2 regions of the Rhodococcus sp. UYP9 genome follow, and region 2 is predicted to be linked to the other one. Evidence: predicted binding sites of a transcription regulator. Region 2 holds the regulator's gene; the other holds the start of a gene.
The links. The regulator LexA, encoded in region 2, represses DNA repair genes until DNA is damaged. The targets are predictions, from matches to a motif close to CGAACANNTGTTCG.
Positions count from the first base shown of each region.

Region 1: a site for LexA is predicted at 2,921-2,934, ahead of ruvC (crossover junction endodeoxyribonuclease RuvC). Genes of this name have one in related genera too.

Region 1 is NZ_JBEPPH010000007.1:27,408-34,956, reverse strand. It holds gene yajC (preprotein translocase subunit YajC) at 1-348, opposite strand, end outside; gene ruvB (Holliday junction branch migration DNA helicase RuvB) at 553-1,635, opposite strand; gene ruvA (Holliday junction branch migration protein RuvA) at 1,632-2,240, opposite strand; gene ruvC (crossover junction endodeoxyribonuclease RuvC) at 2,237-2,902, opposite strand; gene ABIB36_RS18390 (YebC/PmpR family DNA-binding transcriptional regulator) at 3,012-3,767, opposite strand; gene pdxT (pyridoxal 5'-phosphate synthase glutaminase subunit PdxT) at 3,899-4,501, opposite strand; gene ABIB36_RS18380 (acyl-CoA thioesterase) at 4,498-5,349, opposite strand; gene ABIB36_RS18375 (nucleoside/nucleotide kinase family protein) at 5,448-6,083, shown strand; gene pdxS (pyridoxal 5'-phosphate synthase lyase subunit PdxS) at 6,115-7,050, opposite strand; gene ABIB36_RS18365 (NUDIX hydrolase) at 7,256-7,549, opposite strand, start outside.
Region 2 is NZ_JBEPPH010000003.1:70,047-77,595, reverse strand. It holds gene ptsP (phosphoenolpyruvate--protein phosphotransferase) at 1-1,624, shown strand, start outside; gene ABIB36_RS10035 (uracil-xanthine permease family protein) at 1,654-2,919, shown strand; gene ABIB36_RS10030 (acyl-CoA dehydrogenase family protein) at 3,056-4,198, shown strand; gene lexA (transcriptional repressor LexA) at 4,280-4,978, opposite strand; gene ABIB36_RS10020 (hypothetical protein) at 5,364-5,873, shown strand; gene nrdR (transcriptional regulator NrdR) at 6,013-6,480, shown strand; gene hrpA (ATP-dependent RNA helicase HrpA) at 6,525-7,549, opposite strand, start outside.

The DNA of each region.
Region 1 (7,549 bases), on a different contig from region 2:
CTCGAGTGTCGTGCTTTTCTCGAGCGACGGAGTCGCATCGTCGGACTCGATGACGTCCGCGGATCCGGCGACGTCGGAATCGAGATCGTCGACATCAGGGGGCAAGACCTCTTTCACGACGGCGCGCGACCATGTCGTCACGATGCCGTCGGCGATCTCGAGGTCCACTGTGTCGTCTTCGACCAGCACCACCCGGGCGTACAGACCGGCTGTGGTGACCACTTCGTCACCGATCTTCAGCGAATCCTGCAGAGTCTGAGTCTGGGCAAGAGCCTTCTTCTGGCGCCGGACGTTCAGGAACATCGGCACGAGCAGAGCCACGATGAGAAGGGGGAATAGCAGTTCCATCTTTTACGTCAGTCCTCGAAGTTTCGGTTGTCTATCGGTTTCGGCTTTCATGCCCACGGTGTCTTCATGGTGGTTTCTTACGTTCGCGTACAGCCGAAGTAGGCGACAATTCGGTCACCACGGCTGTACTGAAGAACCACGCAAAGGACCAGTGTGCCATTACCGGACCCACGATCCGGTCAGCTCCCACCGATTATCAGCAGATTATTCGGATAACTCCTGCTGAGCCTCGTTGGTTCGAACGGAAATTCCGCCGATGGCCAGATCGGGCGGCGGTACGAGTCCAAGGTGTAGCCATGCCGCAGCAGTGGCGACTCGACCACGGGGTGTGCGGGCGACCATCCCTGCGCGAACCAGAAAGGGCTCGCATACTTCCTCGACGGTTGCCGGTTCTTCCCCGACGGCCACAGCAAGAGTGGACACTCCCACCGGTCCGCCGCCGAAACTACGAATCAGCGCGCTGAGCACCGCTCTGTCCAACCGGTCGAGACCGAGTTGGTCGACGTCGTAGACGACGAGAGCCGCGCGGGCTGTGGCCTTGGTGATGGTGCCGTCACCGCGTACTTCCGCGTAGTCACGAACTCGGCGCAGAAGCCGGTTGGCGATGCGCGGTGTGCCTCGCGAGCGGCCAGCGATCTCGGTGCACGCAGCCTTGTCTATCGGAACACCGAGTATGCCCGCCGATCGCTGGAGAATCAGTTCCAATTCCGCAGGTTCGTAGAAGTCCATGTGCGCGACGAACCCGAAACGATCACGTAGCGGTCCGGTCAGCGCTCCCGATCGAGTAGTTGCCCCTACCAGGGTGAACGGTGCTACTTCGAGGGGAATCGACGTTGCTCCCGGACCCTTTCCCACCACGACGTCGACCCGAAAGTCCTCCATGGCCAGGTAGAGCATTTCCTCTGCCGGTCGCGCAATCCGATGTATTTCGTCGATGAAGAGGACATCACCCTCGACGAGATTGCTGAGCATCGCCGCTAGATCGCCTGCTCGCTCGAGCGCCGGTCCCGACGTGAGACGCAACGAGGTGTTCAACTCTTGCGCGATGATCATGGCCATCGAGGTCTTACCCAGGCCCGGCGGACCGGACATCAAAATGTGATCGGGGGTACTGCCGCGCAGCTTGGCGCCTGTCAACACCAACTGCAGTTGCTCACGCACGCGTGGTTGGCCGATGAAATCGGTGAGGGTCTTGGGCCTCAGGCTCGTCTCGACATCTGCGTCGTCCGCGATCAATCCGGCCGCGAGCTGAGAGTCTGCGAATTCCTCTTCCGGATCTCCGGTCATCTGCTCTTACCCAGATAGGCCAGCGCGGATCTTAGAGCCGCCGACGTGGACGCATCCGGACTCTCGACCAAAACCGAATCCGTCGCGTCCTCGGCCTGCTTGGCCGGGAAGCCGAGTCCGGTGAGCGCCTCGACGATCTGGTCACGAACGGAGTTGACCGTTCCGGGTCCGGACTGCACGATCGTGGTGTTCCCTGCTGCCACGATCGCATCGACCTTGTCACGCAATTCCACGATCATGCGCTCGGCGCCTCGTTTGCCGATTCCCGGAACTCTGGTCAGCGCGGCCACGTTGCTGTCTGCCAGCGCGGTCCGCAACGACTGAGGATCGAGTACCGCCAATGTCGCCATGGCAATGCGGGGGCCTACGCCGGAGACCGACAACAAGAGCGAGAACAGCTCACGCGATTCACTGTCCGAAAAGCCGTAGAGGGTCATCGAGTCCTCGCGGACGATCATCGTCGTCAGCAATCTCGACGCCGATCCTCGGCTCAACGTGCCGAGTGTGTCGGGCGTCGCATTGATTCGGTATCCGACACCCGACGCCTCGATGACCACGTGATCGAGGGCGATGTCGAGGACCTCGCCGCTGATCGAGGAGATCATCGTGTCCCTACCTCTCCTGCGGCACGAACCTGTCCTGCGGCACGAACCGGAGCGGCGGTGGATGCAAGCCTGGCGCGTTCGACCTTCCGCGCTGCCTGTGCCCGCGATTTACGTTCCTCGGCGAGCCGATTCTCGTACTTCCTCTTCTGCTGCGCGGCCATTGCTTCGGCCTGCGCCATTCTGGCCATCATCGGCGCCCGCCAACAATGGCAAATACCCAGTGCCAGCGCATCCGCGGCATCGGCAGGCGTAGGGGCGGTCTGCATACCGAGAATTCTCATGACCATCGCGGTGACCTGCGCTTTGTCGGCGCTACCGTTGCCGGTAACTGCAGCCTTGACCTCGCTCGGAGTGTGAAAACAGACGTCGATACCGCGACGAGCTGCCGCAAGCGCGATGACTCCCCCAGCCTGGGCGGTACCCATGGCCGTACGCACGTTGTGCTGCGAAAAAACGCGCTCGATCGCGACCACCGTCGGCTTGTGCGTATCCAACCAGTACTCCGCGGCCTCGGATATCAGGAGTAGACGCTGTGCCAGATCCATATCGGGCGGCGTTCGCACCACGTCTACATCGAGTGCCACGACACTGCGACCGGCCCCGCCTTCGATCAAGCTCAGACCGCACCTGGTCAAACCTGGATCGACGCCCATCACTCGCACACTGACACCTTCCGCTTACGAACTGTTGTTCGATAGCGTATCGGAGCGGTGCGACCTATCGGGTGCGCGACACCCGTAAGCGAGGTCCGTCTTCCCGCCCCGACCGGTTTCACTCCTCGTCGAGTGCAGCCATCACTTCATCGGACAGTTCGACGTTCGAGTACACGTTCTGCACGTCGTCGCTCTCTTCCAGTGCGTCGATGAGCTTGAACACCTTGCGGGCGCCGTCTACGTCCACGGGAACGGACACCGACGCCTGGAAGGTGGCCTCCGCCGAGTCGTACTCGATGCCTGCTTCCTGCAGTGCAGTGCGGACCGCAACGAGGTCGGTTGGTTCACTGACAATTTCGAAGGTATCTCCGTTGTCGGTGATCTCCTCTGCACCTGCATCGAGGACGGCCATCAGCACGTCGTCCTCGCTTTGCCCGTTCTTCTCCAACGTGACAAGTCCCTTGCGGGTGAACAGGTAGGACACCGAGCCCGGATCGGCCATGTTGCCGCCGTTGCGCGTCATGGCGACGCGAACTTCTCCGGCAGCCCGATTGCGGTTGTCGGTCAGGCACTCGATGAGCATCGCCACCCCGCTGGGGCCGTATCCCTCGTACATGATCGTCTGCCAGTCGGCGCCACCGGCTTCTTCACCTGCGCCGCGCTTGCGAGCACGCTCGATGTTGTCGTTGGGAACCGACGTGCGCTTCGCCTTTTGAATGGCATCGAACAGGGTGGGGTTACCCACTGGATCGCCACCACCGGTGCGGGCCGCCACCTCGATATTCTTGACGAGTTTGGCGAAGGACTTACCTCGACGCGCGTCGATTACCGCCTTCTTGTGCTTGGTGGTGGCCCATTTGGAGTGGCCGCTCATGCGATGGAGCCCCTTTCCTGCTTCAGCTAAGTGTTGTGTACTTTACGCATGTGCTCGGGTGAGAGGGATCCACTATCTCGGTTCGACCATCCGGCAACTGCCCTGCATGTACTACTGGGCCCTGCGTTCCACTAGGTCTTGCGTACCAAGTCTACGAACAGTTCGTGGACTCGGCGGTCACCGGTGACTTCCGGATGGAAGCTCGTCGCCATCACGGCGCCCTGCCGGACTGCAACGATCCGACCAGCGGCCGGGCCATCGGGAACTTCGGCCAGCACCTCGACGTCGTTCCCGACCCGTTCCACCCACGGCGCACGAATGAACACCGCGCGCACTTTCTCACCTTCGATTCCCGCGAACGTCAGGTCCGTTTCGAACGAGTCGACCTGCCTGCCGAACGCATTGCGCCGCACAGTGATGTCCAGTGCGTCGAGATGCTGGGCGTCGGGACGAGTATCGAGAATCTCCGACGCAAGCAAGATCATCCCCGCGCAGGACCCGTAGGCGGGTAACCCGTCCTTCAGCTTCGCTTTGAGGGGTTCGAGCAGGTCGAAGACGGACAGCAAAGTACTCATCGTCGTCGATTCCCCACCGGGAATCACCAATCCATCTACCTCGTCCAGTTCGCGCGGCCTGCGAACCGGCGTTGCGGTGGCACCACAAGAATTCAGGGCGGCGAGGTGCTCGCGGACGTCCCCCTGCAGCGCAAGGACACCGATCCTGGGACCACTCACTGGGGCCTGGCCAAGTCTTTGTTCACCCGGTCGGGGTTGCGATCGAAACGCATGAGCCCCTCCTGAACAACGGCAGCGACCATCCGCCCCTGCCGGTCGAAGATTCGTCCCTGCGTCAGCGCCCGACCGAAATCCGCGGACGGCGAAGTCTGGTCGTACAGCAACCACTCGTCGGCCCGGAACGGCCGCAGGAACCACAGGGCGTGGTCGAGCGAGGCGGTCTGTGTCGACACGTCGGGATGCGGCACCAATGCCGACCCGAGAAGCGTCATATCGCTCATGTAGGCGAGGGTGCAGACGTGGAACACCTGATTGTCCGGCAGCTTGTCTCGGTACCGAAACCACACGCGCTGTTGGGCGGCAAAATCCGGATGCTTCTCGGTCTGCTCACCCGGAACCAGCCTGACGTCCCATTCTTTCCATTCGCGAAAGAACGGACTTCCCCCATCCGGGAGATCACGCGAGTCGGGCAGAGACTCGGGGTCGACGACCTTGGGCATCGTGTCCTGATGTGAAATTCCCTCGTCGTCGACGTGAAAGGACGCGGACATGGTGAAGATCGGCTTACCAGCCTGAATACCCGTGACCCGACGCGTACTGAACGACCTCCCGTCGCGGAGGCGGTCCACCAGATAGATCGTCGGCTCGGTCGGGTTGCCCGGCCGAATGAAGTATCCGTGCAACGAGTGGACGCGATACTGCTCGCCAACCGTTCGGACGGCAGAAACCAGCGCCTGTCCGGCAACCTGTCCCCCGAATGTCCGCTGCAGCAGACTGGGAAATGTTCGACCGCGAAAGATGTCGTCCTCGATGCGCTCGAGCTCGAGAATGTCTTCGATACTCGCCATGATCCACCTTTCTGTACCAGCTGCCTGAAGGCTAACAAGGAGACGAACGCGATCTGCGGCCACCGCGACCTGAGCCCGTGCAGGGCAGGATGCTCTGTATGCCCCAACTCGAACCGATCTCGCCGGCCCGACTCGTCGAGACGTTCAGCGCGTTGCTTCCGTCGGGCCGTCGCTGCGTCGCGGTTGTCGACGGGCCGGACGGCGCTGACCCTGTCGACTTCGCCTATCGGACAAGCGCTTTCGTTTCCAGTACCGGTCGCCCGTGCGAAGTGGTGGACCTTCACGACTTCGTTCGCCCTGCCTCGCTTCGATTCGAGTACTCCAGAACAGACGAAATAACTTATCGCACAAGCTGGTTCGACTTCGACGCGATCGAACGCGAAGTGATCGCCCCACTGCGTCCCGGCGGTCGAGGACAGTTCCTACCCCGCTTGTGGGACGAGAAGAGCGATCGCTCGGCACGCGCTACGTTGCGCGAGGCAGCACAGACGCACGTAGTGATCCTTGCCGGACCGATGCTGCTCGGCCGAGGGCTAGACGTCGACGCGACGATCCGACTCGACCTCTCGGCAGGAGCATTGCGTCGTCGGACACGGCCCGAGGAACAGTGGACAATAGAGCCACTACTCACCTACTACCGTGAGATGGACCTACGCCGGGGCACTGAGTCCGCGGGACCGGCGCTCTGTGTTCGCTGGGACCATCCCGATCGGCCTGCGGTCCGGCTTCGGTGACGAACCCGGTGGATCCGTCACCGAAGAAAGTTCACCAGCCGCGCTCGGACAACCTGTGCCCAACCGGGAGATCGTCCACGTTGATTCCGACCATTGCTTCGCCGAGACCGCGCGACACCTTGGCCAGCACGTCTGGGTCGTCGAAGAAGGTGGTCGCCTTCACGATCGCCTCTGCGCGCTGTTGGGGGTTGCCCGACTTGAAGATTCCCGAACCGACGAACACGCCCTCCGCACCGAGTTGCATCATCATCGCCGCGTCGGCGGGCGTTGCAATGCCGCCTGCGGTGAAGAGCGTGACCGGGAGTTTCCCCGCGCGTGCAACTTCCACGACGAGATCGTAAGGTGCCTGCAATTCCTTTGCCGCGACGTACAACTCGTCCTCGGGAAGTGAGGTGAGGCGACGAATTTCGTCGCGAATCTTACGCATGTGCGTTGTTGCGTTCGATACGTCTCCGGTGCCTGCCTCGCCCTTGGAGCGAATCATTGCAGCGCCCTCGGTGATGCGACGCAGGGCTTCGCCCAGGTTGGTCGCGCCACACACGAACGGGGCGGTGAAGTTCCACTTGTCGATGTGGTTCGCGTAGTCGGCGGGAGTAAGGACCTCGGACTCGTCGATGTAGTCGACGCCGAGACTTTGCAGGATCTGAGCCTCTACGAAGTGGCCGATCCGTGCCTTGGCCATCACCGGAATGCTCACGGTGGCCATGATGCTGTCGATCATGTCGGGATCGCTCATTCGAGACACGCCGCCCTGCGCACGAATGTCTGCCGGGACGCGCTCGAGTGCCATCACTGCGACCGCGCCTGCGTCTTCGGCGATCTTGGCCTGCTCAGCGGTGACGACGTCCATGATCACGCCGCCCTTGAGCATTTCGGCCATGCCGCGCTTGACGCGGGAGGTTCCGATTCCGGGCTTGGAAACCTTCTCCTCGGAGCCGCTGGTGTCGGTCTCGGTGGGGGTACTCACGGTAAACTCCTGTGTTTGATCGAATGCGTTCTCGATGTCGAATCGTCCTTCAACGGCAGCGGGCGCATGTGCCCGCGGATCCGAAAGGACGTATTTGTTCGAGGTCGATTCTAGGCTGGCCTTCGATCACCACCTATAACCACTCGGCGATTGCTGGACTGGTAGCCCTCGATCACCGAGCAGGCGATCTTCTCGCCCGAAGGAGTCAGCGAATGGCTCGGACGTCCGGTTCGACTCGGCGGGCGAGCACGATGTTGACTTCGTCGAGTAGCTCGGCGAGTTCGAGGGGGTAGACGGTTTCGCCTGTCGCACCCAAAGCTCGGATGTCGTCCTCCTCACACCAACGGTGACCGGTGACGGTTCGTCGTTCGAAATCGGTGAAGCCACCGTGCTGAGGTTCGAACTCCTGAGTGCGGTACGCAAAGAACAGCTCTTCCGACCGAATCAGCGTTCCATTGAAAGGGAACGTGGCTACCCGCCGCCACATCGGGCCCTTGAG
Region 2 (7,549 bases):
TGTCGGATACGGCCCGGTCATCCGCCCGGGCAAGCGTCCTGACGTCCCCGTCGACACAACTGTCGTCGACGAGGCGGAGCGAGGAACCGAACTCGAACGTTTCCGTTCGAGCGCGGCGAATGTTTCGGCGAGACTGCGTGCCCGTGCGGAACTGGCCACCGGAGCAGCGTCGGAAGTGCTCTCGGCAAATGCGGCGATGGCCCAGGATCGAGGCTGGATTGGCGCCGCCGAGAAACTCATCGCGAAGGGCGCTCTCGCAACTTCGGCAACAGTCGCCGCAACCGAGCAGTTCATCGCCATGTTCACCAAGCTCGGCGGACTGATGGCCGAGCGGGTGACCGACCTGCGTGACATCCGCGACCGCGTTATCGCCGAGATACTGGGGATTTCCGAGCCTGGGGTTCCGACTCCCGAGACGCCCTCTGTGCTCTTCGCCGACGATTTGGCGCCTGCCGACACGGCGGGACTCGATGCGGGTCTGGTTCTCGCACTGGCAACATCGCTCGGTGGACCGACAAGTCACACCGCGATCATTGCGCGCCAGCTCGGTATCCCGTGCGTCGTGGCGGTCACGGGGCTCGACGACGTTACCGAAGGTGCTCGCGCTCTGGTGAACGGAATAACCGGCGATATCGTGCTCGAGCCCGATGCGACCCTCGCGAGAGCCTCGGTGGACTCGGCTCGAGACGAATTGGATCGGGTGTCCCAATGGACAGGGCCCGGAGTCACAGCCGACGGCCACCGAGTCGACATCCTTGCCAACGTTCAGGACGGCGCGGGAGCTCGCGCAGCGAGGAAGACGGCCGCCGACGGGATCGGACTCTTTCGCACCGAATTGTGCTTCCTGGACCGCGACTCGGAACCTACCGTCGATGAGCAGGCCGAAATCTACGGTCAAGTGCTCGATGCGTTCGCCGGACACAAGGTTGTCGTTCGTACCCTCGACGCCGGATCGGACAAGCCCTTGCGCTTCGCCAATCATCCGGACGAGGCCAACCCTGCACTGGGTATTCGTGGCATCCGAATCGCTGAGCAGGACAGAGGAATTCTCTATCGTCAGCTCGACGGGATCGCTGCGGCCGCTGCGGCCACCAATTCGAGTCCTTGGGTGATGGCCCCCATGATTGCCACCGCGGCCGAAGCGGCTGCATTCGCCGCCGACGTCCGCGAGAGGGGCCTGACTCCGGGCGTCATGATCGAGGTCCCGGCCGCGGCGTTGCTCGCCGAGCACATTCTCGAGCATGTGGAGTTTCTGTCGATCGGAACGAACGATCTGGCGCAGTACACAATGGCCGCCGATCGGATGTCCTCCCAACTCGCATCGCTGACCGATCCGTGGCAGCCGGCGGTCATCGCGCTGGTCGCTCACACCGCGAAGGCCGGTATGGCCGTGGGCAAGCCGGTTGGAGTATGCGGCGAGGCCGCCGCCGACCCACTGTTGGCGTGCGTCCTGGTGGGCCTGGGTGTCACGTCACTGTCCGCTGCGTCTGCCGCAGTCGCACACGTAGGGGCGAAATTGTCCACGGTCACGCTCGAGCAGTGCCAGCGCGCGGCCGCGGTCGCGTCGAAGACCGACAGTGCCACGGCGGCACGCGAGGCGGCAGCGTCGATCCTGAACGAGTGACGAAGCGGCAGGCCCTAGGATTCGAACCCGTGAGAAGACAATTCGGATGGACCCTGCACGGCAACGGCAAGAACGTCGAGGCAGGGGCAGTTGTGGCACCGGACCAGCGCCTGTCGTGGCCGCGAACCGTGGGTATCGGTATGCAGCACGTCATCGCCATGTTCGGCGCCACGTTGCTCGTTCCGACGGTAACCGGATTTCCCGTCACCACGACCCTGTTGTTCTCGGGCATCGGTACCGCGTTGTTCCTCGTGATCACGCGGGGGCGCATCCCCAGCTATCTCGGATCCTCGTTCGCTTTCATCGCACCACTCAGTGCGGCACAGGCGAGCGGCCCCGCCGCGCAACTCGGCGCCGTCATGTCCGTGGGCGTCGTGCTGACACTCGTCGGATTGGTCGTCAAGTTCGCGGGCGGACGACTCATCGAAGCGGTGATGCCTCCCGTCGTCACAGGTGCGGTCGTCGTTCTCATCGGACTCAACCTCGCTCCCGCAGCGACGTCGTCGTTCGAGGCGCAGCCACTCGTGGCCGCGGTGACTCTCGCGGCGATCCTCCTGGTGACCGTCGCAGGCCCGGGACTGCTCGGACGCCTCGGAATCCTTGTCGGAGTCATCGTCGGATGGGTTTTCGCTGCTGTGTCAGGGCAGATCTCGGACGTCAAACTCGACGCGATGCGCGTTGCGGAGTGGATCGGTATTCCCGAATTCCGTGGACCGACGTTCGAATTGTCCGTCGTACTCATCGCACTACCCGTCGTCATCGTTCTCGTGGCCGAGAACGTCGGCCACGTCAAAGCAGTGTCGGCAATGACGGGTAAGAAACTCGACGACCTCGCCGGAGACGCACTCATCGCAGATGGATTGGCGACGACGCTGGCAGGTGCTGCGGGTGGCTCGGGCACGACGACCTACGCCGAGAACATCGGCGTGATGGCGGCGACCCGCGTGTACTCGACCGCGGCCTACTGGGTGGCCGCGGTGACGGCAGTCGTGCTCGCGTTCTCGCCGAAATTCGGCGCGTTGGTATTCACGGTCCCGGACGGAGTCATCGGTGGCGCGACACTGGTTCTGTACGGACTGATCGGGCTGCTGGGTGTGCGGATCTGGTCGGACAGCAAAGTCGACTTCACAGATCCCGTCAACCTCGTTGTCGTTGCTGCTGCCATCGTTGCCGGCATCGGCGATCTGACGCTGACGGTTGGGTCGGTGGAACTCGGCGGTATCGCCTGGGGATCGGTCGGAATCTTGGTCGGCTATCCCGTGCTGCGCGCCCTTTCTCGCACACAGCGCCGATAGCGGCACTACCTTCGGTCACCGATTCCGCGCGGCTCGGTCATCGACCGTGTGACCAATTCGGCCGTAGGCTCGAATCACGTCAGTTCACCGGCGGTGACCCATTGTGCCGCCGGTTGGCAATTCGAAGGAGACCGAAGTGGAACGCACGATATTCGATTCCGAGCACGACATGTTTCGCGAGTCGTACCGCAAGTTCCTCGACCAACACGTTGCGCCGAACCACTCCAAGTGGGAAGAGCAGAATCTCGTCGATCGTTGGGTGTGGGTAGAAGCTGGAAAGCAAGGATTCCTCGGCACCGACGTGCCGGAGGAGTACGGCGGCGGCGGTGTCAAGGACTTCCGCTACAACGCCATCGTCACCGAGGAAACCACCCGCGGCGGTTACAGCGGAATCGGATTCACGCTGCACAACGACGTCGTCGCGCCATACCTCATCAATCTGACGAACGAAGAACAGAAGCAGCGTTGGTTACCCGGATTCAGTTCCGGTGAGTTGATCACCGCGATCGCGATGACCGAACCCGGTACCGGTAGCGATCTGCAGGGAATCAAGACCAAGGCCGTTCGCGATGGTGACGAATGGGTCCTCAACGGGTCCAAGACCTTCATCACCAACGGAATCAATGCCGACCTCGTCATCGTCGTAGCCTGCACCGACCCCGACAAGGGTGCGCAGGGATTCAGCTTGCTCGTCGTCGAGCGCGACATGCCCGGTTTCGAACGCGGACGCAATCTCGACAAGATCGGGATGAAGGCGCAGGACACAGCCGAACTCAGCTTCACCGACGTCCGCGTGCCCGCCGCGAACCTTCTGGGTGAGGAGGGGATGGGCTTCATCTACCTGATGCAGAACCTGCCTCAGGAACGACTGTCCATTGCGGTCGTCGCAGCAGCCGCCATGGAGTCGGCGCTCGACATGACAATTCAGTACTGCCGTGATCGCAAGGCCTTCGGTAAGTCCATCGGCAAATTCCAGAACACACGATTCGTGCTGGCGGAGTTGGCAACCGAGACGACGGCCTCACGGATCATGGTCGACAAATTCATCGAACTGCTCAACGACGGCAAGCTGACAGTTCAGGAAGCCGCTATGGCCAAGTGGTGGACCACCGAGAACCAGGTGCGTCTCATCGACCGCTGCCTGCAACTGCATGGCGGATACGGATACATGAAGGAATACCCGATCGCCAAGGCCTACATGGACTCTCGGGTGCAGACAATCTACGGCGGAACGACCGAGATCATGAAGGAAATCATCGGGCGGGGACTGAATCTCTAGTACTCACCTCTCGATCGATACAGCGAAGGGCCGCAACCTCGAAACCTGAAGTTGCGGCCCTTCGCTCTACGAACTCGCTGATCAGAGCTTGCGCATGACCGTGACAACCTTGCCGAGGATAGCTGCGTCATTGCCCGGGATCGGTTCGAACAACGGGTTGTGCGGCAAGAGCCACACCTCACCCTTGGTGCGCTTGAATGTCTTCACCGTGGCTTCGCCATCGATCATGGCCGCAACGATGTCGCCGTTGTCGGCGACACTCTGCTGCCGAACCACCACCCAGTCGCCATCGCAGATCGCTGCTTCGATCATCGACTCGCCGACCACTCTCAACAGGAACAGGGAACCCTGGCCGACCAGTTCGCGGGGGAGAGGGAAAACGTCTTCGACCGCCTGCTCGGCAAGAATCGGACCGCCGGCAGCGATTCGTCCCAGTACCGGAACGAACGTCGGAGTCGGCAGCTGATCCTCCGCAGGCGCCGAGCCGTCGGCTACGGCTGCTGCGTGGTCTGCCTGAACCTCGTCGAGTCCGCGGACATCCACTGCGCGTGGGCGGTTCGGATCACGTCGGAGGAAGCCTTTGCGCTCCAGCGTGCGAAGTTGATGAGCGACCGACGAGGTCGACGTCAACCCGACCGCATCCCCGATCTCCCGGATGCTCGGCGGATAACCACGCTCGGTCACCGAAGCTCTGATGACCTCGAGAACCTTGCGTTGACGTTCGGTCAGGCCTGCATTGATGTCGGTGCCCTCACCTTCGAATGCCTTCGCCGTCGGCACCGAAGGCGCCTTGGCGGTTGTGGCGGTAGTCTTGGCAGCCTGCGCTGTGACCTTTCCACCGGTGGCACTTCCGCGCGTCTTTGCGCTCACTGACGTAGTCTTCGTCTTCCCGCTCGCCTTGCCCGTGGCTTTCGGTGACCCTGACGAGGTCTCTTCTTTCATTCGTGCATCCTCCTGCATCGCCTTCCCCTGCCGGGCATCTCGTGTGATCGAGTGGCCCGAACGCGTGGTGTGGATGTGACGTGTGGTTTCTGACACGAATCTAGCCCGAAAACCCTGTTCGATCAAACATCTGTTCGATCCGTGTCGCAACTTCTGCTGACATTGTCCGACTCGCGTGATAGAACTTCGAACAAGCGTTCATCGAACGCCTGATCGAATAGAGGTGAAAATCGCGTCGGTCGCGAGCATCACCACGGTCGATCTGTACACCGCAGTGGAGGTTCCGATGAGCATCACTACAGAGCGCCGCAGTGCTCTCACCAGTCGCGCAGTAGCAGGTCGGGGTACAGACGGTCGCGATACCCTCGATCGCACAATGCGCTCGGCCTCGTCCGTCCGCACTTCTCGCCCGCGCACGTCTTGCGCGTCACTCGACCGTCGACGCTACCTTCACGCTCTCGCGCAACAGGACCGCGGCAACCGGGTCATCGATCACAGCTCCGCCGATCACAGCTTCGACGACGAGGCGCCGCGTCAGACACTGTCGTGGACCGCCACGGTCGCGGGTGTGCTGATCACAGCCATTGTTCTTCTGGGCTTGGTAGGGCTTGCGAATCTACGCGCCGGATATCTCGACGGCGGTTCAGCGGGTGCTGTCACGGTCGTGGAGCACGGTGGATTCGTCGGTACTGCGGGTCAGGATGTCTTCACGGCCACCGACTCGGGCCAGTGATGCAGCGATGCCTCAAGTGCTCCTCGGTGATCGAGCCAGGTACGCGGCACTGGGCTCGATAGGACTCCGAGTATCCTCGGTACCTGCACCTCTTGCGCTACCAACGAGATGGTGTGACGGCTACGACGGAGGCTCCAACATGCATTGCCCGTTCTGCAAGCACCCCGACTCCCGAGTGGTCGACTCCCGCGAGGCGGACGAAGGTCAGGCGATCCGTCGTCGTCGCTCATGCCCGGAGTGTGGACGCCGCTTCACCACAGTGGAGACCGCTGTTCTGGCTGTCGTGAAGCGCAGCGGAGTCACCGAGCCCTTCAGTCGGGAGAAAGTAGTACGAGGCGTCCGTCGTGCCTGCCAGGGCCGCGATGTCGACAACGACGCACTGAATCTGTTGGCTCAGCAGGTCGAGGATGCAGTTCGTGCATCCGGATCGGCCGAGATCCCAAGCAACGAGGTCGGATTGGCTATTCTCGGTCCGCTTCGCGATCTCGACGAGGTTGCGTATCTACGGTTCGCGTCAGTGTACAAGTCCTTCAGTTCGGCCGAGGACTTCGAGAAAGAAATTCAGGACCTTCGCCAGCAGCGACAGTCAGCTGTCACTGTCGACTGAAGAACGCGTGCGCTCGACGGGCGTGAATCGGTCGACGCGAGGCCTCACTGTTGGCTTACGGCCTGGATTGCTTTCGTAATCCTCTTTTCCGATATCGGGTACGCCGTACGAATTCCTTGCGCGAAAAGTTGAATTCGTAACTCCTCGATCATCCAGAAGATCTCCTGCACTGGTTTGCTCTGCTGTCGGGCTTCAGGAAGCGACTTCAGCAGTCGGTCGTATGCCTCGTAGACTCGATCGAGTGCGTTCATTCCGGTTTCGTCCCGGTTCGCGCTGCTGGGTAGTGAGCCGAGTCGCCGAGTAGCGGCCGTGAGGTACCGGGGAATTTCAGCGAGCCTGGCAGAGCCGAATTCGAATACGAAGCCATTGAAGACCAGACCGGCTAGTTGCTCGCGAACGTCATCGGCGGTTTCGCCGCCTGCTCGTTCGAGTGCGGCTCGAAGCTCCACGGCCGCAGTCAGAATCGGTCGAATCAGTGCAAGGACCCGAGACGTGCGTTCGGTTACCTCGGCATTCACCGACTTGACCAGAGCTTCGAATTCTTGCGGCGAGCGGACGGGACCGCCGTGCGCACTCATCGACTCGTCGATCGCCGTCGTGCGGCAGTCCTCGAGTAGTGCTTCGATGCTGCCGTACGGATTCTGCCCGAGTGCGATTCTTTCCTTTGTCGGAATTCCAGCGATGAGTGCCTTTGTGCCGCGCGGTGCACGCTCGCTCAACAGAGCCCTGGTTCCGTTGCGCATTGCGGCACGCTGCTGGGCGAGTGTGCTCAGTACCCGGACCGCGACGCCACCGGTTTCCGGAACGAGTGCGGGATATCCGGTGACTCGTTGGCCACCGACAGAACGTGAGACGGTCTCCTCGAGAGTTCCCAGAGTCGAGGACGTCCATGCCAGCGTTGCCGCTCGCTCGGCTTGACCGACGGCACTGGCGACTTCGCGGTTCACTCGCGGTGACAGGGTCTGTCGGAGGGCAGTCAGGTTCTTGTTCGACCCGAGTACGTCTCCGTTGATATCCACTGCGACAAACGTCATCCGGAGATGGTCGGGGAGCTCGGAAACCTGAAAGT